Regions from separate parts of the Synechococcus sp. WH 8109 genome, predicted to be linked through region 1. Evidence: predicted binding sites of a transcription regulator. Region 1 holds the regulator's gene; the other holds the start of a gene.
The links. The regulator NtcA, encoded in region 1, controls nitrogen genes in cyanobacteria. The targets are predictions, from matches to a motif close to GTANCNNNNGNTAC.

Region 1 (4,941 bases):
TGATGTGGCCCCACATGGTGGAGTGGGCCCCTGAATTTGCAGCCTGGTACTCAAAGAGCAGGCTGCACCGGGCGCGTTTGGCCCCCTAATCAGGAGAGAACTAGACCTTGGCCAGCGTCACCCGTTCCGGTTGGTGCTGGTACTTGCCTTGTCGATCGCTGTAGGTCGTCGAGCAGGGATCACCCTCAAAAAACAGCAGCTGACAGATGCCCTCATCGGCATAGATGCGGCAGTCAGCACCGGAACTGTTACTGAATTCAAGGGTGAGGTGACCCTCCCAGCTCGCTTCTGCCGGGGTGGTGTTCACGATGATTCCAAGACGGGCATAGGTGCTCTTGCCCAAGCAGATCACGGTGATGTTGGGGGGAACGCGCAACTTCTCCAAGGCCACACCGAGGCCATAGGAATGGGCCGGGAGAATGAAATAACGCCCGTCTTCATCCTCATGAAGGGGAGTGGGTTCGAGGTTGGCAGGGTTGAACCGCTTGGGGTTCATCACCGTGCCTGGAACATGCCGGAAGATCAGAAATTCCTGGGGAGAGAGGCGTAAGTCGTAGCCGTAGGAGGAGCAACCAAAACTCAGCACTGGCCGCAGCTTCTGCTCCGGCTCCAGGTGACGGACCAGACCGCTCTGGAATGGCTCGATCATTCCCTGCCCGGCCTGTTCGGTGATCCAGCGATCGCACTTGAGCATCAGAAACCTCGGCGCAACTCCGTGACTTGATCTGCCATCTCCACCACACCGGCGGGGATGGCAGGTCCAGTGATGATCACATCCATCGAAGCGGGCCGCTGCTCAAGGGCTGCAATCACGTCCGCTTCATCCAGGTATCCGAAGGCCACTGCCAGGCCGATTTCATCCAACACCAACTGGTCAAGATCTCCCTGGATCAGATGCTGGCGGCAAATGGACCAAACCTCAGCCACCGCCTCCGCGCCACCTGGATGCCCCGGCGAGGAGAGGCAGAGGGGAACTTGCGGCCGCAGCCAGACAAGGCCTCCGCAAAGCTGCACCCGGCCGGCCGGTCCTTGCTGCACACCCCCTTTGAGGAACTGACTGATCAGAACACGACTGCCCAAGCCGGCAGCTCGCATGGACTGGCTGAGCACACTGGCGAAACTACCTCGATAAGGCGCCGTATGCACTTGCAGCTGCCCTTCGGGAGCCACCAGATGTATGGGTGGCGAGTTAGAGACGTCAGGCAAGGGCCTCAGGCCCGCCCGCTGTAAGGCCTGCTGATCCCGATCCAGGGAATTCTGGAAGGATTGGGGGTCGGCGAGGCTTGTGGTCATCACGGAAGCATCTGTCCGGGCGACCCCGGCAAGACCTTGAATGTAGCGGCGAGATCACATTCCACAAGGGGATTGACACCACCCATGGTGTTTGGACAGGGCGAGAACCAACCGCCTGCGAGGCTTGACGAACTGCACACCACCGATGAGTCAATCCCCTGAACAACGCACTGATGGCCGTCGCCCGCAGCAGTTGCGACCGTTCTCGGTGAACTGGAATCCCATGGGGTTTGCCTTGAGCTCTCTTGTGGTTCACACCGGCCGAACCGCTGTTCTCTGCAGCGTTTGCTTGGAGGACAAGGTTCCCCGCTGGCGCAAGGGAGAAGGGTTCGGATGGCTCAGCGCCGAATACCGGTTGCTGCCAGGATCCACCCCACAGCGGCAATCACGGGAGCTGATGAAACTCTCGGGTCGCACCCAGGAAATTCAGCGGCTGATTGGCCGAAGCCTGCGCGCCGTGATCGACATGGAGCGCCTAGGGGAGCGCACCTTGCTGATCGACTGCGACGTGATCCAAGCGGACGCCGGCACCCGGACGGCCTCGATCACCGGGGCTTGGCTCGCCCTGGACCAGGCCTGCCGATCACTGGTGGACCAAGGAGTCCTGGAGCAATCGCCCCTGATCGATCAGGTGGCGGCGGTATCCGTGGGCTTGGTTGATGGCCAGGCCTTGCTGGATCTGGACTACAGCGAAGACAGCCGTGCCGAGGTGGACCTGAACGTTGTGCAGTCCGGCGATGGCCGTCTGCTAGAAATCCAGGGGACTGCGGAGGGTGCGCCCTTCAGTCGCAGCCAACTCAATGAGCTGCTGGATCTAGCAGAGCCGGGATTGACATCCCTGATGCAGGCGCAACGCCAGGCCTTCAACGAGCACAGCAGCGTTACGTAATAACCGCTACATGGCCGCCACCGCCGGCTCCGTAACTTCGCTTCAACAGGGGGTTGTCATGACCAGTAGCCGAGGTTTCAGCCGATACGCCCCGCAGATGGTGGCTCCAGCTCCCAGCGCAGAGCCCGCCAACCGTTCTCTGTTGGAGATCATCCGGGATCTCGATGGCGCCAGCAGTGAACTGGTGGATCGCAACAAGACCATCTTCTTCCCCGGAGATCCCGCAGAACGGGTGTATCTGATCCGCCGGGGAGCCGTTCGTCTATCCCGCGTCTACGAATCAGGAGAAGAGATCACCGTTGCCCTGCTCCGCGAGAACAGCCTCTTCGGGGTGCTGTCGCTGCTGACAGGTCAACGGTCCGACCGCTTCTATCACGCTGTGGCCTTCACCCGGGTCGAAATGGTGACGGCACCGGCGACCTCCGTAAAGGCCGCCATCGAAGCAGACACCAGCGTTGGCCTGCGATTGCTTCAGGGTCTCTCCAGCCGGATTCTGCAGACCGAGACGATGATTGAAACCCTCACCCATCGGGACATGTCATCCCGGCTGGTGAGCTTCCTGCTGGTGCTTTGCAGGGATTTCGGAGTAGCGGATGAGCTGGGCATCACCATCGACCTGCGCCTGTCCCATCAGGCCATCGCTGAAGCAATTGGCTCAACACGCGTCACAATTACGCGTCTGCTGGGAGACTTGCGTCAGTCCGGTCTGGTTCAGATTGACCGCAAGAAAATCACGGTTCTGGATCCGATCGCGCTGGCCAAGCGCTTCAGCTAGGCCTGCCATCGCACGACTTGTGCAGCCATGAGCGGCTGGGCACTGATCCTGGTTCTGTTGGTGCTCGGGGGTGTGCTGTCGACCCTGGGCGACCGCTTGGGCAGCCGTGTCGGCAAAGCGCGACTGAGTTTGTTCAGCATGCGCCCACGGCGCACCGCCGTTTTGATCACGGTGTTGACCGGCAGCCTGATCAGCGCACTCTCACTTGGCCTGATGCTTCTGGTGAGCCGGCAGTTGCGGGTGGGCCTGTTTGAACTGGATGCCCTGCAGGAGAAACTCCAGGACAGCCGTCAACAGCTGGAGGCAGCCGAGCGGGAACGGGACAAGACCCAAACGGAAACCAAACGGATCGTCATTGAGCTCGAGCAATCGCAGCAACGGGCCAACACCCTGCGCCTCGAACTGGCTCCTCTTCAGAAGGAGCTGGCCCAACTCGAAGCCGAACGTGAACGCCTCAGCCAGGACATCGCCTCACGCGATGCAGACATCCAGCGCACGGAAGCAGAACTCAACAGCGTTCGCAGCCGCATCCGTGCCGGTGAGCAGGAACTCAAAGAACTGGAACGCAATCTGGTCGCCTTGAGGCGTGGATCGGTGGTGATCAGCAGCGGACAGACCTTGGCAAGAGCAACTGTTCGACTCGATGCCCTGGACCAGGCCAAACAGGCTGTCGACAGGCTGTTGCAGGAGGCCAATCTCAACGCCTACCGGAAAGTGCGACCTGGCGAAGCACCCGAACGCCAGTTGATCCGCGTTCCGCGCAGCGATGTGGAACGCCTGCAAAGCATCATCCGCAAACCGGAGACCTGGGTGATCTCGCTGCGCTCAGCCACCAATGTGCTGCGGGGTGAAACAGCGGTTTATGCCTTCCCCGAGGTGCGTCCGAACCGTCCGGTGACCCAACGCGGAGATGTGCTGGCCACCACCGCACTGCAACCGGGTGAACGCACCCCAGAGGGCATTCGCACACGGTTGAACCTTCTCCTGGCCTCGGCCTATGCCGAAGTGCAGCGGCGGGGATCCCTGACCGAGGGCCTTCAGTTCGATGGATCAGCCCTCTCCCAACTGGCCCAGACCCTGATGGAAGGACCCAGCCAAAGCGTGGTCTTGGAAGTGATTTCCGCGGGGGTCAGCGACAGTGCCGATCCTGTCGTCGTCACCATTCAGGCCTCCCCATGAAACGGGTGGCCGTTCTCGATCCAGGCCGCTGCAAATGTGGTCTTGTGCTGGCCGATCTTCAGCTCGGTCTGGTGCGCGAAGGGCATGTACTAGCCCCGGAGGCCGTCGAACCCTGGCTGGAGCAGTGGAATCAAGACCAAGCTCTCGACCGCATCCTGATCGGCGATGGCACGGGAAGCCGAGCCTGGATCCAGCGACTGGAACGGCTGGGCCATCTCACCGTGGTTCCGGAGCAGGGAACAACCCTGAGGGCAAGACAGCGTTATTGGGCGCTGTGGCCGGCTCGAGGTTGGCGACGGATGCTGCCGGCAGGACTGCGCATTCCACCGGTGGATCTGGATGCTGTTGCAGCTTTGGTGATGCTTGAGGAGCACCTGCAATGTCGCCTGAAATGGCCGGAGCCTGCTCCCACGTTCTCGCTCAGAACCTGGCCCGGACCATGAAGGTGTAATCACCCCCCGGTTCCAGCCTGTAATCAGAACGCACCAGAAACCGTCGCAGGGCATCCTCAATCAGGGCACGTCCCAGGGACGGCTCCACCACAAGTTCGCCGCGATCAAAGGCCCAGGAAAACTGCCACTCAAACCCTCCAGCAGAAACTTCACCCTCCACGCACTTGGCTTGAAAACACTGTCGGAGCACCCGTAAATGGGCCGTTGTCGCCGGAAGTGCCGGCATCAGTCGACCGGCTCCAGGTCATAGCGGAAGCCGTTGATCCAGGTTCCAGCGCGCTCAAAGCTCTGGCGCTGAAGACGTTGAATCCCATCCAAAACAGCATCAAGAACAGCGCCGACACATGGTTGCT
Region 2 (4,941 bases), 950 kb from region 1:
TGTGATTGATCCCGAACAGCGCCTTTCGATTTTGTGCTCAGCAAATGTTTTGCGGTTGTGATGTTTTTAATCGCTAGATGTCTGATGTATTGCATCGAGAGGCTTGATACAGAAGGGCAGTGGATCCAAGAGATCTGCTTCAAAACGGAGTTCAAAGCCTTTGTGAATGCCCGCACCAAATCGCGCGCTACGTTGAAGACCTATCGCGTGGTGCATGCAACCTGGAATCAGGTTGTCACCGTTGTGCAGGGATCAGCTGAACCCCATTGATCTGCCCTGCTTCGGCGTTTCCCGAGCCGTTGCGATCCCGAAGACTTCAAGGCTCTTTCTTGGATACGAATTGTCCTGAGCCATAACCGGTGGCCTAGGTGCCTGTGGCCATGATCCTCACGCGGTATCTCAGCAGTGAAGGTTGGGTGGAGGAGTGTTCCCATGCCAACGCTTTTGATGCCTACATCGACGCACGTCGACGTTGCGTGCTCCGAGGCTGCCCCTATCTGCTGGTGGATGGAGAGAGCGGCAGTACGGTCTCAGTGCTCACAGTGAAACAGTGTTTGCATCAATACGGCGTTGAGGGGGATTTTCCGGCGTGATCGCTTCAGGGGACGGACGCAAGAGCCGGCAGGATGGCGATTGCTGAAGCCTCACGATGGCGACGTTTCTGGTCACCGGCGCAAACCGTGGGATCGGCTTGGAATACTGCAGGCAGCTCAAGGCTCGTGGCGATGACGTGGTGGCAGTTTGCCGTCAAACCAGTTATGAACTCGATGGTCTGGGGTTGCGGGTGGAAGCCGGCCTTGAGTTGAGCGATAGCAAAGTCATTGATGACCTGGTGCAGCGTCTGGATGGTTTGCCCCTCGATGGCGTCATCCTCAATGCCGGGATTTTGCAGTCGATGGGCCTGATGGATTTGGATCCCACCGGGATTCGCCGCCAGTTTGAGGTGAATGCCCTTGCTCCTTTGCTGCTGGCTAGGGCGTTGGTGGATCAGATGCCCAGCGGAGCCAAGTTGGTGCTGATGACCAGCCGCATGGGGTCCATCGACGACAACAGTTCGGGAGGCTCCTATGGCTATCGGATGTCAAAGGTGGCGCTCAACATGGCCGGAAAGTCGTTGGCGATTGATCTGGAATCGCGGGGCATCGCTGTTGCGATTTTGCATCCCGGATTGGTGCGCACCCGCATGATTCGCTTCAATCCCCGCGGGATCCTCCCCGAGCAGTCGGTGAAGGGTCTGCTGGCCCGGATAGATGGCTTGACCTTGGCCACCAGCGGCAGCTTCTGGCATGCCAATGGTGAGTTGTTGCCATGGTGAGGCGGGAGACACGCTTTGGGCTTTGATCCGCGTCAGTGGTCAGGCGGACGCCCGGAACAACGGGTCACCAGCAATGTTGAGGCTTTGCTGGCCGAGAACGACGCTTTGCGTCGCGAGTTGTTGCGGCTCAACCGTGAGTTGGAGCGCCTGCAACGTCAGCAACGCCAACGCATTCGTACGGAGCCCAGATCACATCGCCACTGGAGTGAGCCACCGGCACAAGCTCCACCGCGCATCAGCAGCCAACAGGTGCGGGCCTGGGGGCAGGCCCTCGCCCAGCAGCCGGGATGGACGGCACTGCGTCAGCGGGGGTTGGAGCTGTTGATTGATCAGCTCAACCGCAGCAGTTTTCCTGCTCACTTAACCCTTGAACAGCGGTTGGATCGGTTGGTTCGAGGGCTGGGCACAGATCTCATGGCGGAGGTGGGACCCAAGCCGAACAAGCAAACAACGGCCGTTCTGGCGGCGTTTGCCTTGTTTGGGGTTCGCGCCAGTGAATGGCTGGATGAGGATCCACAGCGCGTGGTGGAGCAGCTGCGTCAGCGTCAGGACCAATCAGGTTCCAGACGGCAGGGTCGCCGCACCCGAACGGACCAGCGTCAAACGGATCGTGAGGACGATGGCCACGTCCGTGACCCACGCCGTGCAGCTTTAAGGGTGTTGAGCTTGGATGCCAACGCGTCCCTCGCTGAGATCAAGCAGGCGCATCGAAAACTGGTGAAGCAGCACCATCCCGATCTCGGTGGTTCTGCTGAGGCGTTTCGACGCGTCAATGAGGCGTATCAGACGTTGGTTCAGTAACGCCTTGGTTCCATAACGCAGCCTTTGCCGTATTGATCGGTCTTGTCCGATGATCTGTGGCAGCAATAGGTGCTGTTGATGCAGGTGGAAGTTGGTGTGGTGCTGATTGGTGCTGGCTTTGCCGTGGGTGTGTCCCTCGCCTTCGCAGTTTGGTTTGAACGTTGGAAGACAAAACAGCCAGATCCTGAAGGCAAATGAGCCATAAAAAAGCCCCGCCTCGGCGGGGCTTGCAAGAGGTCGTCGTGCTGTTGTTAGCTGGCTACTTTCTGACCGCGATAAACAAGAACTGGGCGCTGAACGTTGGAAGCAGCAGCATTGTTCTGATTGTACTTCTGGCCGCGATAGGTCAAGGTCATGATGGGTTCCTCGAAGCAAGCTCAGGTCCCCGTTCCATGGCCTGAGTCGAACTGCGCCTCGCCGAAAACGAGGTGAACGTGATTGCGTAGCAGTTACTACACATCTTTTATATAAGTGGTTTCAATTGACGTGTCGTTCGTGCTGTTACAGAACAGAAACTCTGTTCAGCTCGGATTGGTCAATTGAGGCCTTCAACTGCTTCAAGCGCGTTTAGGTGGTGTGTGCACCGGGCGGGGCTTGAGTTGTGGTGCTTTCTGGGTCATCACGGCTGAAGGGGAATTCGTTCGATTCTGTCGCCGCTTGAATGCTCTGAATGATGGATCGGCTACCGATCTCGAGGTTCAAGCTCTGATAGCTCTTGCTTGGACTCAAAGCTTCCATTAATTCGTTGTTCTGCTGAACAGTTCGGCTGCGATTGAGTGATCTTTGATGCTTACTCAATGTGAAGCTCATGGCGCCGAAGGACGCCATCCGTACGGTGTGGGCATGTCAGTTTTCGCGGTCATGAACAGCTCTCAGAGCAAGGATGATTGGGTGAAGGTGCAGCAGCACAAGTTCCATAAACCCATTGATGTCGACACGTTGATGTGGGTGCGCAATCGCTTGATGCGCTTGGAAGTGGAGGCCCGTTGGGCCGACCGCATCTGTGTGTTTGAAGAGTTCTTCCCCAACGACGCGATCATTCCGCGCATTTAAACCTCAGCCATGTTTTTGACTGTCTTTGGCCAGAAAGGTGGTGTGGCAAAAACCTGCACCAGCATCCATTTGGCTTGTGTTTGGGCTCAGCGGGGCCTGTCGGTGTGTGTTGTTGATGCGGATCGCAACCGCTCGGCAACTGCCTACGCAGCCCGGGGGATGCTTCCGTTTGATGTGGTGCCTGTTGAGGCTGCAGCGAAGGCCACTCGCCATGCGCAAGTGATCATCACTGACGGGCAGGCCAGCAGCCACGAGGATGAACTCAAGAATCTTTCGGCCGGAGCAGATCTTGTTTTGCTGCCCACAACACCGCAGGCGAGATCGGTTGAGCTCACGGTTGAACTCTCCTCAATCCTCAGGCAGATGGACACCATGCATGCTGCGTTGTTGGTGAAGGTGGACAGCCGAAAACAACGGCTTGCGCAGGAAGCACGCCAAATTTTGGAGGGTTTTGATGTGGATGTGATGCAAGCGGAAATCCCCTTGTTGGCGGCGTTCGAAAAAGCAGAGGTGGAGGGTGTTTGTGTGTCGAATGCCGTCGATGATCGTGGCCGTGCCGATCTGCGGCGTATGGGCGGCTGGGCGGCCTACTGCCAAGCCGCTGTTCAGATCCGTGATCGCTTGTCGGCAGCAACGCCTGACGCCATCAGTGCTTGATCAAGAAACAGCTCACTTTCGGCGTCGGTCGCCAATCAGACAGATCTTCTGAGCTGCAGCCGTAATCCTTGGCTCAGCTGATTGAAGGTTGATGGGACGCAGTTCTTGGTTGAAAAATCCCACCCGTTGCTCAGCAGCATCCACTTGGCAGCTCCAGGCGCAATCCGCTTCCTCTGGCGAGGCGACGTTGAAGCCATCCGCCGCGGCGTTTCTGCTCAAGACGCCGAGCATCTCCACCAAAGCCGCATGATCGAAGCCGTGGTGATGCTTGCCATCGGTTTGTCGATGGCCGGCATGGTTTTTGGCAATCTGAACAACGACGAGTCCGTTTAGCTTCAAAAGCGGTTATTGCTTTTGATGATGACCTTGTTTGCCTTCATGCTTGGACAGCTTGAGATCAGCAATCTCACAGCGGCCTTCCTCGCTCTGGTGGCGGTGGTCTTTGTGGGCAGTTTCGCTGTGGTGTCGTTGCAGACCGGTGAGCTGATCAACCCCCCCAAAAAAAAATGACTGACACGTTCGAGCTAAATGGCCGATAGATCGTTCTAAAAGCATTTAGCGACCCTGTCGTCGCTGAACGGGGTGATGGGCCACACTCGACGTCGGATGGATGACGACGACTGGCGGCCCTACACCTGCAAGGCCAATGCAGTTCAAGCTCGGCTCCGCCTCCGCGGTATTCGGGCTCAGGTGCTTGAGGCTTTGAACCCGCTCTGTGCGTGCGCTGAAACTCAGAACTATCCCAGCAACTGAGTCATCGCTGCTGCAGCACCGATGCCACCAAAGAACAACACCAATGGCAGGAAAGCAGGCCAGCGGACGGCTGTATCGGAAGCCATAAAACGATTTAATTTTCGAACGACGCTATTCATTTCTTCATCTCTGTGGCGATGGCGACCGTTTCCGCCCCTGAGCTGCATGATGTGAGACGCCCCAAGCCTCTCTCTCTGGTCGATGCCTGAGCCATCCAAGGCCCCTAACGCTGATGTCTCCCATGTGGTGATGATCGGCGCTGGCTGGGCCGGCTGGGGTGCAGCCAAAGCCCTCTGTGAAGCCGGTGTTCGCGTCACCATGGTCGATGGGATGTCGGATCCCACGGGGAGGACGCCAATGCG

Region 2: the regulator NtcA is predicted to act here: its motif matches at 2,559-2,572, upstream of Syncc8109_RS13160 (DUF4278 domain-containing protein).

Annotation. Positions count from the first base shown of each region.
Region 1 covers NZ_CP006882.1:246,247-251,187, reverse strand. Annotated here, with positions in the region: gene thyX (FAD-dependent thymidylate synthase) at 1-89, shown strand, start outside; gene dcd (dCTP deaminase) at 101-694, opposite strand; gene Syncc8109_RS01220 (cob(I)yrinic acid a,c-diamide adenosyltransferase) at 694-1,293, opposite strand; gene rph (ribonuclease PH) at 1,439-2,182, shown strand; gene ntcA (global nitrogen regulator NtcA) at 2,241-2,957, shown strand; gene Syncc8109_RS01205 (DUF3084 domain-containing protein) at 2,985-4,136, shown strand; gene Syncc8109_RS01200 (hypothetical protein) at 4,133-4,579, shown strand; gene Syncc8109_RS01195 (DUF3146 family protein) at 4,557-4,814, opposite strand; gene pth (aminoacyl-tRNA hydrolase) at 4,814-4,941, opposite strand, start outside.
Region 2 covers NZ_CP006882.1:1,191,600-1,196,540, reverse strand. Annotated here, with positions in the region: gene Syncc8109_RS12875 (hypothetical protein) at 85-270, shown strand; gene Syncc8109_RS06500 (hypothetical protein) at 381-593, shown strand; gene Syncc8109_RS06495 (SDR family oxidoreductase) at 650-1,315, shown strand; gene Syncc8109_RS06490 (J domain-containing protein) at 1,331-2,116, shown strand; gene Syncc8109_RS13160 (DUF4278 domain-containing protein) at 2,368-2,472, opposite strand; gene Syncc8109_RS12605 (hypothetical protein) at 2,684-2,944, opposite strand; gene Syncc8109_RS06485 (hypothetical protein) at 2,978-3,169, shown strand; gene Syncc8109_RS06480 (ParA family protein) at 3,179-3,826, shown strand; gene Syncc8109_RS06475 (hypothetical protein) at 3,932-4,159, shown strand; gene Syncc8109_RS12600 (hypothetical protein) at 4,187-4,336, shown strand; gene Syncc8109_RS12295 (hypothetical protein) at 4,412-4,579, shown strand; gene Syncc8109_RS06470 (FAD-dependent oxidoreductase) at 4,781-4,941, shown strand, end outside.